DNA from 2 places in the Leptolyngbya sp. FACHB-1624 genome. Region 1 is predicted to be linked to the other one. Evidence: predicted binding sites of a transcription regulator. Region 1 holds the regulator's gene; the other holds the start of a gene.
The links. Region 1 encodes NtcA, which controls nitrogen genes in cyanobacteria. Its sites were predicted from a motif close to TTTGTANNNNNNNNTACAAA; they were not measured.

Region 2: a site for NtcA is predicted at 2,479-2,498, ahead of nadA (quinolinate synthase NadA). Genes of this name have one in related genera too.

What each region holds. Positions count from the first base shown of each region.
Region 1 is NZ_CP180258.1:901,901-909,611, reverse strand. It holds gene ACMUEV_RS04195 (vWA domain-containing protein) at 442-1,059, opposite strand; gene fabI (enoyl-ACP reductase FabI) at 1,084-1,884, opposite strand; gene ntcA (global nitrogen regulator NtcA) at 2,324-2,995, shown strand; gene ACMUEV_RS04180 (DUF3084 domain-containing protein) at 3,115-4,512, shown strand; gene ACMUEV_RS04175 (Holliday junction resolvase RuvX) at 4,547-4,978, shown strand; gene ACMUEV_RS04170 (DUF3146 family protein) at 4,986-5,246, opposite strand; gene pth (aminoacyl-tRNA hydrolase) at 5,243-5,857, opposite strand; gene ACMUEV_RS04160 (TatA/E family twin arginine-targeting protein translocase) at 5,857-6,156, opposite strand; gene psbH (photosystem II reaction center phosphoprotein PsbH) at 6,296-6,490, opposite strand; gene ACMUEV_RS04150 (GNAT family N-acetyltransferase) at 6,827-7,300, opposite strand; gene ACMUEV_RS04145 (SDR family NAD(P)-dependent oxidoreductase) at 7,614-7,711, opposite strand, start outside.
Region 2 is NZ_CP180258.1:4,653,122-4,660,832, reverse strand. It holds gene ACMUEV_RS22070 (pentapeptide repeat-containing protein) at 1-192, opposite strand, end outside; gene ACMUEV_RS22065 (hypothetical protein) at 598-1,008, shown strand; gene ACMUEV_RS22060 (four-carbon acid sugar kinase family protein) at 1,064-2,377, shown strand; gene nadA (quinolinate synthase NadA) at 2,530-3,489, shown strand; gene dacB (D-alanyl-D-alanine carboxypeptidase/D-alanyl-D-alanine-endopeptidase) at 3,602-4,963, shown strand; gene ACMUEV_RS22045 (Asr1405/Asl0597 family protein) at 4,960-5,181, opposite strand; gene ACMUEV_RS22040 (IS1 family transposase) at 5,162-5,536, opposite strand; gene ACMUEV_RS22035 (Dps family protein) at 5,775-6,305, shown strand; gene ACMUEV_RS22030 (HU family DNA-binding protein) at 6,540-6,818, opposite strand; gene ACMUEV_RS22025 (glycoside hydrolase family 76 protein) at 6,947-7,711, shown strand, end outside.

The DNA of each region.
Region 1 (7,711 bases):
TTATGATTTCTGACTTGCGCATTTAGAGAATGTTCCAGTGAGCCAAACCCCGTATCCATCAACTGGTCTATGGATTTCATTCTGACAGTTCAATCCAAGATTTATTGTGAAAAAATGGGGACATTTTAGGCTACTTTTCAGATATGAAATTGAAGTGTCATTAAGGTGACGATTTCATTAAAAACTGGATCAAGGCTGCAACATTGGTCAGCTTAAAACGAAGAGCAATTATACTTATCGAGAACCGTCATCAGTTTTGCGACGCAGGTCGGTATCCCGATTAGGTTCGGAGCTTTTCGTTGTGGTTTCTTGGCTATTCCTTCAGGTAGGTATTGCTGCTGCGACTGACCCAATTGGGTGCATCGAGTCGATTGACTGGGCTTGCGATTTTAGGCTCGATCGCCGCTCATTCTGCCCAAACTTAATCGCTGTTTTAGCGTGCTAATCTACGATCGCATTCAACAACACTTCTGCCAAACTCATATCTGCCATATCATCCATCGTCACCGTGTCGCAGATATCAAACTTTGCTCCCACACTTTGAAGCTGATCGTCGAGAACCTTCAAGAATTTTGTCGCACTGGCGTCTGAGCCAACTTGAATAAAAGAAATGGCTAATTCTTCATCGCGTTCCATTTTCTGTGTCGCTTGCACGATCGCTTCAATCACGGCTCGACGATCGTCCGGCTCACCATCGGTAATGACTAAAATGGTTTCTCCAGTTTTGCTCTGCCCTGTGGCTTTGCGGCGAAAATAATCTTCGGTGGCATCCCGCAACACTGCTGCCAGATTGGTCGAGCCAACCGGATCGTTTTCCATAAAAATCTGTGCGACTTTGCTCGTCGTCACATTCTCGTACCGTCTGAATCGGCTAGAAAACGTATAAACCGTAATACCGTCGGGATCAAACTGTTCGCATTTGCGCGCCAGTGCCAGCGTTGATTCTTGGGCTGCTTCCCAACGACTGCCGCCCCCAATTTGATCATTGGTAGACATACTGCCACTTTTATCCAAAATCAAGGTGTAGTCTCGATTTTGCAAAGTTTCAAAATTGGGCACGGCACATCTCCTATCGTCTAATTGCTATCCAGCAGTGGGCTTCGATCCCGTCATCCCCATAATTTCGTAGCCTGCATCGACGTAGATCACCTGACCCGTGATCCCGCTTGATAGATCACTACAGAGAAATGCTGCGGTATTCCCGACTTCGATCTGCGTCACAGTTCGACGTAACGGCGCAACTTCTTCAACGTGGTGAATCATATCGAGAATGCCACCGACTGCCGAGGAAGCCAATGTTCGAATCGGGCCTGCTGAAATCGCATTGACTCGAATATTGTTCTGCCCTAACTCATTTGCGAGGTAGCGCACGTTCATTTCCAATGCTGCCTTGGCAATTCCCATGACGTTATAGTTCGGGATGACTTTCACACCACCGAGGTAAGTCAGCGTCACGATACTACCGCCTTCGCTCATTAGAGGTTTTGCGGCTCCAGCTAGTTGCACCAGCGAGTAAGAACTGATATCCAACGCCAGCGAATAACCCGCGCGCGACGTTTTGGAGAAATCGCCGGATAAATCATCTTTGCTAGCAAATGCGAGACAGTGGATCAGAATATCCAACTTGCCCCATTTGTCTTTCACGGTATTGAATGCGCTCTCAATCTGTGCGTCATCTTGCACGTTCAAAGGCAAGAACAAACTGGGATTGAGCGGCTCGGTCAAGTCGGCAACTTTCTTTTCCGCTTTGCCGGTTGCATCCGGTAGATAGGTGATGCCAATATTTGCGCCTGCTTTGTGTAGCTGCTGAGCGATGCCCCATGCGATCGAGCGGTTGTTCGCGATTCCCGTTACAAGTGCGTTCTTTCCAGTCAGGTCTAGCATGGTCTTCTACCGTGTAAAGCATTTATGAGGATAGCAGAAAGGGATCCCTCTCGAACTGCTCCTCGCTGACGCGATCGTCCCAAGCTTGGCGGATCGAGGATCGAATTGCGTCATTTCTCAGTTCGGTTTTTCTGCCAGCGAATCCTCTCTGATTCTGGTTCGGAATCCTTCATGATTCCTTAATGCCTCGTCCTAGAATATTCGTGCTTTCACGGTATGATCTGTGGAAATTATTGGGTCTGCCCAGAAGATTCCAGTAGATCGACTCGAAATTGCGCCTTCTTCTTAGAGAATTTACTGAGTTTTCTGAAGATCAAAGCGAAATTGTAGTTTACGACACTAAAACAGATCATAGACTCAGTTTTAGTGGTCTAAAGTCATCGATTGCTTACATAGACTGTTAGACTTCCCAGCTTCACTCGATACGACAAGGAAAGAAATGGTAGTGACCAAGGATAAACCGCTTGCAGCGATGTTTCGTCAGATTGGAGGGGGAGCATATCCTCCTGTTGTAGAGACGTTTGAACGCGGTAAGACCATCTTCTTTCCGGGCGATCCGGCGGAGCGGGTCTACTTTCTCGTCAAGGGTGCGGTTAAACTCTCACGGGTGTACGAGGCAGGAGAAGAAATTACCGTCGCGCTGCTGCGAGAAAACAGCGTGTTCGGGGTGCTTTCTCTGATCACAGGACAACGTGCCGATCGCTTTTATCACGCAGTTGCCTTCACCCCTGTCGAATTGCTGTCTGTTCCGATCGAACAAGTTGAAAAAGCGCTCAAAGACAATCCCGAACTCTCGATGCTGATGCTGAAAGGCTTGTCGTCGAGAATCTTACAAACTGAAATGATGATCGAAACGCTGGCGCACCGAGATATGGGATCGCGTCTTGTTAGTTTCCTCCTGATTCTGTGTCGTGACTTTGGTGTGCCCTCACAAGAGGGGATCATGATTGATCTCAAACTGTCTCACCAAGCGATCGCTGAAGCAATCGGCTCGACTCGCGTCACAGTCACCCGCTTACTGGGAGATTTGCGTCAGGACAAAATGATCTCAATTCACAAGAAAAAAATAACCGTTCATAATCCGGTAACGCTTAGTCAACAATTTACCTAATTCGATTAGAATTCAGTCCTGAGTGACTCACGCGAATCATAGAGCGAGCAGTCATAATGAAAGGCAAAGTCTGAAAGTGCCCTTAGAGTGCAGTATGTCTAGGGGTTTGTGGGAGCGTCATGTCCGATGTCGGGCTAATTCTAATTTTGGTGGTGTTGGTGTTAGGAGGGGTGATCGCGACAGTCGGCGATCGCTTAGGAACGCGCGTGGGAAAAGCCCGCCTCAGCTTGTTCAATCTCCGTCCCAAACAAACAGCAGTTGTCGTGACGATTTTGACGGGCACGCTGATTTCTGCCTCTACGTTAGGCGTTTTACTGCTTGCCAGTCGCACCTTTCGAGAGATGGTGTTGAACTTCGGGCGAATTCAAGCCGATTTGCGGGCGACAAATCGTGACCTCGATAAAGTCACGGCTGATCTCAAAACCACCGATCAGCGAAAAGCTGAGGTTGAGAAAGATCTAGAGCAAGCGCGATCGGAACGTGCCCAAATTGAGGAATATCTCAAGCGCCTCAATGCCAATCTTCAAGTTTCAGTCGCTCGACAACGAGAAACCGATGCCCAACTTCGCAGGACAGAAGCGCAGCGAGATCTCACCCGCAATCAGCTAGAAACAGTTTCTCAGCAAGCACTCTCGCTCCGCAACGAAATCAATCAGCTGGAATCTGAGCAGCAGGCGTTAATTGAACAACGGGATCAGGTGAAAGCCCAAATTGCGGAACGAGATGCGCAAATTGCGGAACGAACTGCCCTGATTGAAAAGCGCGATCGCGAAATTAATGAGCGCGATCAAGTCATTGCTCAACGCGAAGCAGAATTGAAAACCCTGGAACAGCAGAGAGCTTTTCTCGTGGCAGCCGTTCAGCAAATTCAGCAAGATGTGGAACAGATTCGCCGAGGTGATCTGGCAATTTTTCGGACACAAGTGCTGTCTTCAGGCGTTGTGCGCGTCGTCGAACAAGGTGGAGCCAAAGCAGCGGTCGATCAATTACTGCAATTGGCAAATCAGACCGCGATCGAGTCGCTTCGCCTGGGGCAGAACAATCAGCAAATTGTGCAAATCCCGATTGCGGAAGTGCAAAACCTCATTCAGCAAATTCAAGATGGTAAAGATTATCTGGTGCGGGTGCAGGCCGGGGCAAATTATGTTCTCGGTGACGACCGAGGCGTTGTCGTGAATATGAGTGCAGTGCCGAATCAGGTTGTCTTTTTAGCAGGAGATACGATCGCGACTCAAACGCTGGAACCGTCTAAACTGTCCCCCCAGGATTTTCAGAAAACCTTACAAGACCTAATTGCAGCTTCTAATGCCCGTGCCCGTGTCGCAGGGGTGATGAATGACAGACTAGAGGTTGAGAAACTGTTGAGTCTGGGATCTTTTATCGATCAGCTTCGCCGCTATCCGAATTCGATTGAATTGCGGGCAGTTGCATCGGATGTGACTTACACAGCGGGACCGCTCAAAATAGAATTAGTAGCGGTGCAGGATGGGCAGGTTGTGCTGCGGGCATCGAATTAGCAATCTGTAGACAGAACAACGGCAAGAGGTGAGTATGGCGGAACAGCCCGTTATTCTGGGATTTGATCCAGGGCGACAAAAATGCGGAGTCGCAGTGATGGGAGTCGATCGCCGAATTTATTATCATCAAGTGATCTCGTCTGAAGAGACGATTTCGACGATCTCATCTCTGAGGAGTCAGTTTCCGATTTCGCTGTTGGTCATGGGTGATCAGACTTCTTCTAAAACCTGGCGGCAGAAGTTAGAGACTGATCTCAGTGAGCCGATGCGAATTATCACCGTCGATGAGCGCAATAGTTCGCTAGAGGCGCGCGATCGCTATTGGCAAATGTATCCACCGAAAGGGCTAACGCGGCTGATTCCTGAAGGAATGCGAACCCCGCCGCGACCGATTGATGACATTGTGGCAATTTTGTTGATTGAGCGGTATTTGGGGCGGTTGGTGAGTGGGGGTGTGGGGGAGTAGGGGATTTTTACAACTCCGCCCGAATCGTAAACGAATAATCCCCACCCGGCTCAAGCTGATAATCTTTCGCTTCCAAAAATCTCCCTAGCGGTTCCTTAATCAAGGCTCGTCCGAGCGAAGGCTGAATGTTCAGCAATCCGCGTCGAAAATGCCAGTGAAACTGCCACTCATATTCGTTTGCTCTGACCTCGCCTTCGATACTGCCCTGTTGCCAGGACTGGCGCAAAATGCGGACATGGGCAGTGGTTTCAGGGAGACGTTTGCTCATGATGCAGACTTCGACTCTACAGATTGATTGTTGTAAAGGCTCATGGCTTTTTCAACCCCTTGCTTGAGACTGAGTTCGACGGCACTGACTGTGAGGTTTAAAACCTCGTCGATCGCACCTTTCTCATTCGGGGCAAAGGTTCCTAAGACATGAGATACCGCATCTTTCTCGTTCGATTTGGCGCTACCGATACCAATTCTTAGGCGAGGAAATTTCTGAGTTCCCAGATGAGCGATCGCGGATTTCATTCCATTTTGCCCACCGGCTGACCCGGATAACCGCAATCGTAATCTTCCGACTGGCAAATCCATGTCATCGTAAATGACCATCACCGCTTCGGGTGGAATTTTGTACCAATCGACGACCGCTCGAATCGCTTGACCGGAATTATTCATATAAGTCGTCGGTTTCAGCAAGCGAATCTTGCCGACCGGACTCATTCCTTCTCCAAACCAGCCTTGGAATTTTTTATGTTCGGACAGTCCAATCTGCCAGAGTTTTGCTAAGCGATCGATCGCCAGGAACCCGACATTATGACGAGTATTTTCGTATTTGCTGCCAGGGTTTCCTAGCCCAACGATCAATTGCGGGGGCGTTGCTTCAGAAGACATTAGGACTCTTTCTCGATCGGGGTGACAGCGACAGTCTCCTCAACCGTTTGAGGGTCTTCTGCCGGGGCGATTTTTGGTTTTTCTTCTAAAGTTGCTTCCATGGTCTGTGGAGCCGAGGCAGTCAGATTTTCTGCTTCGCGTTTGAATTCATTCTCAAATTCTTTAGAAGCGTCCTGGAAACTCCGGATCGCTTTACCCATACTGCGTCCAATTTCTGGCAGTTTTTTGGGACCAAAGACTAAGAGTGCCACGACGAGGATCAGTACCATTTCGGGTAAGCCGATGCCGAAGAAGTTCATATCGATCTCCTGATGTCAGTCAAGTAAAGGTGGAGTAGGGAGTGGGGATTCGATCTATTGTAGGGGTTCCCCTCAATCCCGCTCCTAAAAAAAAACCCGGAAAACTCCGGGAATGATTTTGCTAATTGCGTTTTTGGGTTTAGTTGCCCCAATCAACGTTAAAGCCATCGAGAAGCAATTCTTGGTTATAGATTTGCAGAATGATCAGCAGAAATACCAAGAAGAGTGCCATAAAGACTCCCATCAAAGGGGTGGTTCCCCATCCAGGTACAACTTTACCGTATTCAGAATTTAAAGGTTTTAGAATGTCTCCCAACCGAGTCCGCTGTGCCATGGCTCACCTTTATCGCTAAGTCTTGGAAAATGTTTAAACTCAATATATCAGCTTTGGGTGACGGCTTTCACAAGAGCTTCAAACAGGAGAATTGCAACTTTTCGCTGAGTATAAGCGCGAGCCAATTTAATCTTGATGCCGCGCGGTCGTTCGTCGCTGCTGAGACTATAGCGATCGAGTGCGGTCTGGTAGATCTGGCGAATTTCGAGAATTCGGGTGTTTTGAGTTTTGCGTAGCTTTAATGGTGTAGTTTAGCGGTGACAGAAGAACTTGAACGTTAGACCAGAAACGTTGTACATCCGCTGCAACCGAATTGTTGTGCAGCTGTCAACATCACTAGCCTTCAAGTTTTACGTACATCTCTGTCGGATGAGAAATGGCAAAAGAAATATCCCAATGCTGAAATCCTAAACTCTGATACAAATTTGCGGCAATTTCATTCTCCTTTCGATAACTGGTTGCAATGATCTCAATATCGGGACACAGCTTGAGGCGGCGAATGACTTCAATCATGGTAGCTCGTCCATAACCTTGCCCTTGATACTTTTTATCCACCATCAACCGTGTAATAAAGCCTACACCTGCAATGATTTCATACATTGTGAATCCAATCATGGGCACTTCAGGTTGTTCATAACCACATGCAACAGCATCGTAAATAGCCAGGGGAAAAAGATTGGGATCAATATAGGCTTCTGCGAGAGATTGTGTAGTGGTTGCAACCAACTCTTGCTGAGACTCTGATACCTGAAGATTCAGACATTCTCGGAAATTGTCTCGCGTGACTCTGCGTAAATGAACTTTAACCACAGACTTACCTGTCCTAAATTGCGCGACTTGGACGCTATCCAGCTTAACGCCTCAGCTAAGTTACTCTTTGCGATCGCTCCACTAATAACTCTTAATCAACCGCCTAACCGAGCTGCTCCAATTTACTTAACTTTGAGTACTGAAGAGTAATCTTCAAATCACTGCCACAACCTGAAACAAAGCGGCACAACGATCGCAATCACCGGACTCAGATCAACTCGGCTAAAATCCAGCATACTTCAAAGTTCCAGTGCATTGCGCTTGTTAGATTTCATTTCTTCGAGGTTTGCATAGGCATGTAAACGTTGGTCGATCACCTTTTTTGTTGCATATTAATATCTCCAACATCTACAGTGTTTGAAAGTTCCAAAATCCATTCAATCGCGGAAATCAAATCTATTAGAGGAATCG
Region 2 (7,711 bases), 2.7 Mb from region 1:
TGTGAGGTCTGCATCTCGGAGATCAGCGCCTAAGGCATGCAGTTCTTTTAAATCTGCACCTGTCAGATCACACCCGGAACATGCACCCGTTTGAATCAGTCGTTGGACATGTTGTGGATTTTCTGCTCGGATTGGAGCCGCGATCGACAGAGCAGTCGCACAAGCTAAAGCGATGCCAACTTTTGCAAACATAGCCATATCCTCCCAGAATCCGTAAGAGCAGTTTTATAAATCGAGTTCGTGCAGAGTTATATCAATAACTTCAAGACTATGAAATCGGATTCCAGAACGTCTCCCTCGATCGATAGGAATCTTGTCTCATTGAAGTTCGCCTAAAGTGCAATGCAGCGAATTTGCACTGGCTGGATTGAAGTTCTTGAACTGCCTAAGAAGCTCTATCTGCCTTAATTCTGCCAAATTTTCCTGTCCTTCGGGGAATTTCTCAACTTATCCTCACAATTCGGACAATTTAGTTCACTTGTTTTTCTCGAAGGCAAGTGGATGGATTGAGAATTGCCATGCTTGTAACACTAAACAGATATTAAGTTTGGTAAAATCAACTTTAAGTAATGTAAAAGTTAGAGGCGAAGACATCTCATGACCGGGTTTATCCGTGGGTTCTTTTCAAAACCAACATCGAATGAAGCTGAAGCATCCGCACCTGTAGAGCGCCCGAAGCGAGAGAAGGCTGTTCGTCCTGAGAAAGAAGGCGGTGCTTTCTTTTTAGATTCCAATGAAGCGCAAACGTTTGGCAACTTGGAATACATGAAGACCTCGAAGAAAATCAGACGGACTTTCCCAAAAACTGTGGACAGCCCAGAAGAGAAAGAGTTTATTCAAGAACTTTCGGCAATGGATCGCATCGTCAATGGCAAGCCTGAAACGAATGCGGCTCCGATCGTTGAAAGCAGTCCTGCCGAGAGCAAGACCGCTGAGAGTACTTCTCGGCGCACGGCTGGATCAGACATGGACATGTTCCTCAAGATGGCGAAGGACATTAAAAAGTAGAATGGGGTGCTTTTCCTGATAGATTGAGCGTTGTAAACGCCCAGGAGTCAGGAATATGCAACCTAAAATTATTGTTCTCGATGATGATCCAACTGGATCTCAGACGGTGCATAGTTGTTTGCTTCTGATGCAGTGGGATGTAGAAACCCTACGGTTCGGTTTGCAAGACGATGCACCGATTTTTTTTGTTTTGACGAACACGCGATCGCTGACTCCTGAAGCGGCTCAGTCGATTACGCAGGAAGTCTGTCGAAATTTAAAGACGGCGATCGCTCAAACCGGAATTGAGGATTTCCTAGTCGTGAGTCGATCAGATTCGACGTTGCGAGGACATTATCCGATTGAAACTGATGCGATCGCAGAGGAACTTGGTCCATTTGATGCTCATTTCTTAGTTCCAGCCTTTTTTGAAGGGGGGAGAACGACTCGCGATAGTATTCATTATTTGAAAGTGAATGGAGTGGATACACCTGTTCATGAAACTGAATTTGCGAAGGATTCCGTTTTTGGATACAAGCATAGCTATTTGCCTGATTACGTTGAAGAGAAGACCCACGGGCGAATTCGAGCTGATCAAGTTGAACGTTTTGTACTCGCGGATATTCGATCGGGGATTCAAGCGCGATTAGATAAGTTACAAAATAATCAATGCTGCGTTGTAGACTCTGAAACGCAATGGGATATGGATCGGTTTGCGTCAGATGTATTGGCTGTGGCATCTGAAGGGAAACGATTTTTATTTCGGAGTGCAGCGAGTTTGTTAACGTCGCTCGCGAATTTGGGAGCGCAACCGATCGCACAGGCAGAAATGGCGAAGTATGTGCGGGAAGGTAAGCCGGGTGCGGTAATTGTTGGGTCGCATGTGAAGAAAACGACTGAGCAATTGCAGAAATTGTTAGAAGCTCCGGGGACAGTTGGAGTGGAAATTGAAGTGGGGCAGTTAGTCGGGTCAAACGATGCTCACGATGCTTTGCTCAATGATGCCGTTGAGAAAATTAATGAGATTCACACTGCTGGAAACACACCTGTCGTGTATACGAGTCGGACAGAGCTAACTTTTGATGATGCTCAGACTCGGCTGAATTTTGGGGAATCGGTTTCTGGATTATTGATGGATATTTTGCAGCATTTGCCTGCGGATATCGGTTTTTTGATTAGTAAAGGTGGCATTACTTCAAATGACACTTTGAGTAAGGGATTAGCTTTAAGAACTGCGAGACTTTTAGGACAAGTTTTAGCAGGAGTTTCGATGGTCAGAACGGATTCAGATCATCCTCAGTTTCCGAATCTACCTGTCGTGCTGTTTCCGGGGAATGTGGGAGATGAGACGGCATTGGCGACGGTTTATCGGCGGTTGAGTGGGAAGTAGGGAGTGGGGAGTAAGGGGTAGGGAGTGGGAGTAGGGAATGACAACTCCCTACTCCCACTCCCCGCTTCTTGGTAAATTAATCCGAAATGACGCTTTTATTTTTGGTAGTTTAGACTATAATTAACTAAACTCTCTCAAACGCAACATCGCGCATGTTTACGACTGCTGCTCCTGTTAAGACTGCTCTGCCCCGCGACTTATTTAGCGCGATCGCAGATCTCAAACGTGAATTGAATGCGGTAATTTTGGCGCATTACTATCAAGATCCAGATATTCAGGATATCGCTGATTATCTCGGCGATTCGCTCGGTTTATCGCAGCAAGCTGCTCAGACTGATGCGGATGTGATCGTATTTGCAGGCGTTCACTTCATGGCAGAAACCGCGAAAATTCTCAATCCAGATAAGCTCGTTTTGCTGCCCGATTTGAATGCAGGATGTTCCTTAGCAGATAGCTGTCCGCCCGATGAGTTTGCTAAATTTAAGGCGAAATATCCTGATCATTTGGTAATTTCCTACATAAATTGCACCGCAGACATCAAAGCAATGAGTGACATCATCTGCACCAGTGCCAACGCGGTCAAGATTGTGAATCAGATTCCAGCCGATCAGCCGATTATTTTCGCACCCGATCGTAATCTTGGAAAATACGTGATCGAGCAAACGGGGCGGGACATGGTGCTCTGGCAAGGAAGCTGTATGGTACATGAAACGTTTTCTGAGAAGAAAATGGTGCAGTTAAAAATTCAGCATCCGGATGCAGAAGTGATTGCACATCCAGAATGTGAGGAAGTGGTGCTGCGTCACGCTGACTACATCGGCTCAACCACAGCCTTGCTGAACTATTGTCAAAAGAGCGATCGACAATCTTTCATCGTGGTGACCGAACCCGGCATCATCCACCAAATGCAGAAAGCTGCACCCGATAAGCAATTTATTCCGGCTCCTCCCTTGAATCAATGCGCGTGTAATGAATGCCCCCACATGCGATTGAATACTTTGGAAAAATTGTATTTGGCAATGAAAAATAAAACGCCAGAGATCACCCTGCCCGAATCGACTCGGATTGCAGCATTGCGTCCAATTCAGAAAATGCTGGCGATGAGCGTATAATATTCAGCGATTTGTTGCTCGATTTCGGATTGCAAACAATCAAAAATTGGGCAACAAATCCATCGGTACAGTAGTCAATGCCGATGAATATTCATACCCGGAAATCGCTCCTATGAAGCTGGCTCCTCTGGTTTGTGCAACACTGGCATTGTCGATCGCGTCTGAAAGCCTTTTTGCTCCCGTCCGCGCCCAAACACCGCTATTTCCGCCGCCGCTCACACCGCTGCCGCGCGCGACACCGCTCCCTATTCCACCTCGCACGACACCGCTGCCTGTCACGCCTCGACCCACAACACCCGCTCCCACCAATGGAGGCCTCTGTCCAGCGCAATTGGGAGGAACGCTCGATCGTATTGTCAATCAGCTTCCAGCCAGTTGGAGCGTTTTAGTTCAAACTCAAGCTCCACGAGGCACACGGCAAAATCTTTATTCTCGCAATCCTTTCACTCAGCTTGTTCCCGCTTCTAATAACAAGCTGTTCACAACCGCTGCTGCTCTGACTCGGCTGGGTGCGCAGTACCAGCTCCGGACTCCCGTTTTCGGCAATAGCAATACTTCAGACCTTGCAACTTTGCGAGTCATCGGTCAAGGAGATCCAAGTTTCAGTTCGGCACAGTTAAACTCGCTGACGCAGCAACTTCGCCAAAAAGGGATTCGACAAGTTGGGTTACTGATTGGAGATGACACGGTTTTTAGAGGGGCTGATTTTAATCCTTACTGGGATCAAGAAGATCGAGGACAAGGTTATGCACCGCCTGTCAACAGTTTGATGTTGAATCAGAATAATATTTACACTGGCGCAGTCCCCAATCCTGGAAATTACTTTGTCGGTGAGTTTCGGAACCGATTAGCCAATGCCGGGATTCAGGTCAAAGGTTCAACGCTGGTGAAACGGACTCCTGCACCTCCTGGAGAAGTAGAACTCGCGTCGGTCATTTCACCCCCGCTCTCACGCCTGATTTTTGAAACCAATCAGGAAAGCGATAATGCGTATGCAGAAGCGATTTTAAAAACGTTAGGACGGTTGCAAGACCCCAATGGATCGGATTCGACCGCGAGTGGAGTCACTGCTGTTAGATCGATCCTGTCTGAGTTGGGAGTCAATCCGAATCGCTATAGTATGGTCGATGGTTCAGGACTTGCCGATCGTAATCGTGCTAGTGCAGAGGCATTTGTGCAAACGTTGCAAGCGATGGCTGAAGGAGCCAACGCAGACGTATTTCGGCGATCGCTCGCTGTTGCAGGCGTGAGCGGAACCTTAAGTAGTCGATTCCGAAATACCCCCGCTCGCGGCATTGTTTTTGCCAAAACTGGAACAATCTCTGGTGTGGTGTCACTCTCAGGTTACGTTACGCCTCCAGGCTATTCTCCCGTTGTATTTAGTGTGATTGTGAATTCTGGCTATTCTGCTTCGACAGTTCGCGCTTCGGTTGACAGTCTAGTAGTGGCTTTAACGCGATTGCGGAATTGTTAACGACAGTTCCAGCAAGTTTCGAGCCATGCGATTTGGGTCTGACGGGGCGTTGTGATGTGTTTTGCAACGCTCCATAGTTGCACGAGCGCGATTGGAGTCTCGACTTTGACAATCAAAGGCTCATAAGCATTACAGGTACAGGCGATCCCCAATTCGCAAAGCCGGTGATAAATTTGCCAGCGATGACCGCCTTTAATCTCAATAGGATTTAAATTCATAATTTTGCGTAAAAAAATCTTTCTCAGTAAGACTCGAAGACTGGAGTTCCGAATTTGCACAGTTTTGTAAGGATACAGCCTCCGGGGGATCAGGTTCGGATTGCTCTTGAGCATTCATCTGCTTTACCCAATTAATAATGGTGTTGTGGCTAACTCCTGTTGTTCTCTCGATCGCTCTAAATCCGATGCCATCGCGATACATTTTCAGACAAATTTGCTTGGCATCGTCGGAATATCCTTTGGTCGATCGCGCTGCGACAAATTGACGACCACAGCTTTTACAGCGATAGTTCTGTTTTCCTCGGCAGTGCCCGTTTTTATTAATCTGGGTTGAGCCACAGCTAGGGCATTTCATGACTTACTTGTGCAGCAGCATTCTAGGAGGAAGTTGATATGAATGAAACGAAAAATTTCTAGATAAAATCTTTTCTCAATTGCGATTTGAAATGAATAAAAACATACAGAATTTCACTTGATTTCTCATAGAAAATGCGCCAATTATGTAGAAGAAAGTGGTTGTACAGATATCATTCCAGCGTTTCTGAACTGTCTTGTTTTTACAGCTAAGCTCTCTAGATCATTAGGAGAATAAAATGTCCAGCACGCAAGTTTTGATACGTCAATTTGGTCAAATCGCTGAAAACCCAGTTTTACTCGATCACACAACAACCGAGCCAGTTTGCGAAGGTTTGAATGCTTTGCTCGCAAGTTTTCAAGCACTGTATTTGCAGTATCAAAAGCATCATTTTGTTGTCGAAGGTGCAGAGTTTTACTCGCTTCATGAGTTTTTTGAAACAAGCTATGAGGCTGTGCAAGACCATGCTCATGAAATTGGGGAGCGCCTCGAAGGCTTGGGCGGCGTTCCAGTCGCAAGCTTCTCAAAGTTGGCTGAGTTATGCTGTTTTGCGCCAGAACCGGATGGAGCCTACAGTTGTCGATCGATGTTGGAGCACGATCTAGTCGCAGAACAGGCAATTATTGACCTACTGCGTCGTCAGGCTGCTCAAGCAGAAAGCCTCGGCGATCGCGCAACGCGCTTTTTGCTAGAAAAGATTTTGTTGGCAACAGAAGATCGAGCATTCCATGTTGCTCACTTCCTAGCACCGGATAGCTTGAAGCGATAGATTTCTGGGTGGTCTAAGCCTCCTTAGAGTAAAAGTTTTTCTCAAAATCAACGCAAGAACCCCACAGCCTCTTCCCAAAAAGAAGGGGCTTTTTATCTGAATTGAGCAGTTTATTGAAATCTCTTGTCAATAAAGAAGATAAGCCAATCAATAATATGTGTCAAGAGTTGGTCACAAAAAAGCTGCTAGTCAGCGCAGCAACAGCCAACTAGCAGCTCATTTTTATGAACTGAATTATTGCGGTGCAACTTTATCTTTGAAGCCTTTACCTGCGGCAAACACAGGAACGCGAGTTGCAGGAATTTGGATCGCAGCACCTGTTGCAGGGTTACGACCTTCACGGGCTTGACGTTCCCGCGCTTCAAAACTGCCAAATCCGACGATTGTTACTTTGTCGCCGCTTGCCACGGTTTCAAGGATGGTATCGACCATTGCGCTGAGAATTGCATCAGCTTCTTTCTTGGTGACACTCGCCTTTTGAGCGATCGCATCAACTAATTCACCTTTGTTCATTTACGTGTCCTCACAATGATTCCTACATTGGTTCGCTGCATTGTAGTGCAAGATTTTCAAAAGTTCAATCGTACTATGCAAATTTGCGTCACAATAAGACACCGTAAGGGTTTGAGGGATATCCGTATATGATCGTACCAGCGACATGCTCTCCAGGAATTGCAGCAGGAATGGCTGCATTGCAGATGTTTTACAACGCCGGGACGGGGCTTTGGGACTCGGCAAATTGGTGGAATGCGGCGAATGCACTCGAAGCCACGATCGAGTATTCAAGATTAACGGATTCACTCACCTATCGGGGCAACATTTTCAATACGTTTTATCAAAAGCCGCGCTACGCAAATTTTATTAATCCCTGGTTTCGAGATGATGATGGTTGGTGGGCGATTGCTTGGATCAGAGCCTATGATCTCACAGGTGAAAAGCGGTATTTAGATCAAGCTAAGTTGATCTTTTGGGATATGACGAAAGGTTGGGATAACGTCTGTGGGGGCGGGCTTTACTGGCATAAGCGCGAATTGAACTACAAGAATGCAATCACAAATGGATTATTGCTATCGGTTGCAGCAAAATTGAATCTCCGTGAACCGGAAGACAAACGATATTTAGAATGGTCGCAAAAGATTTGGAAATGGTATCAGCAAAGCGGAATGATCAATGCTGAGAATCTGGTGAATGATGGTTTAGATTACGAGACTTGTCGAAATAATGGCAAAACGACTTGGACTTACAATCAGGGAGTTTTGATTGGGGGACTCGTCGATTTATATCGGGGGACAAATGACCCTGAATTGTTGCAACAGGCAGAAGCGATCGCCGATGCGTCGATCGTCAAACTTGCCCGAAACGGAATTTTACGCGAACCCTGCGAAGATAACAATGATTGTGGCAAT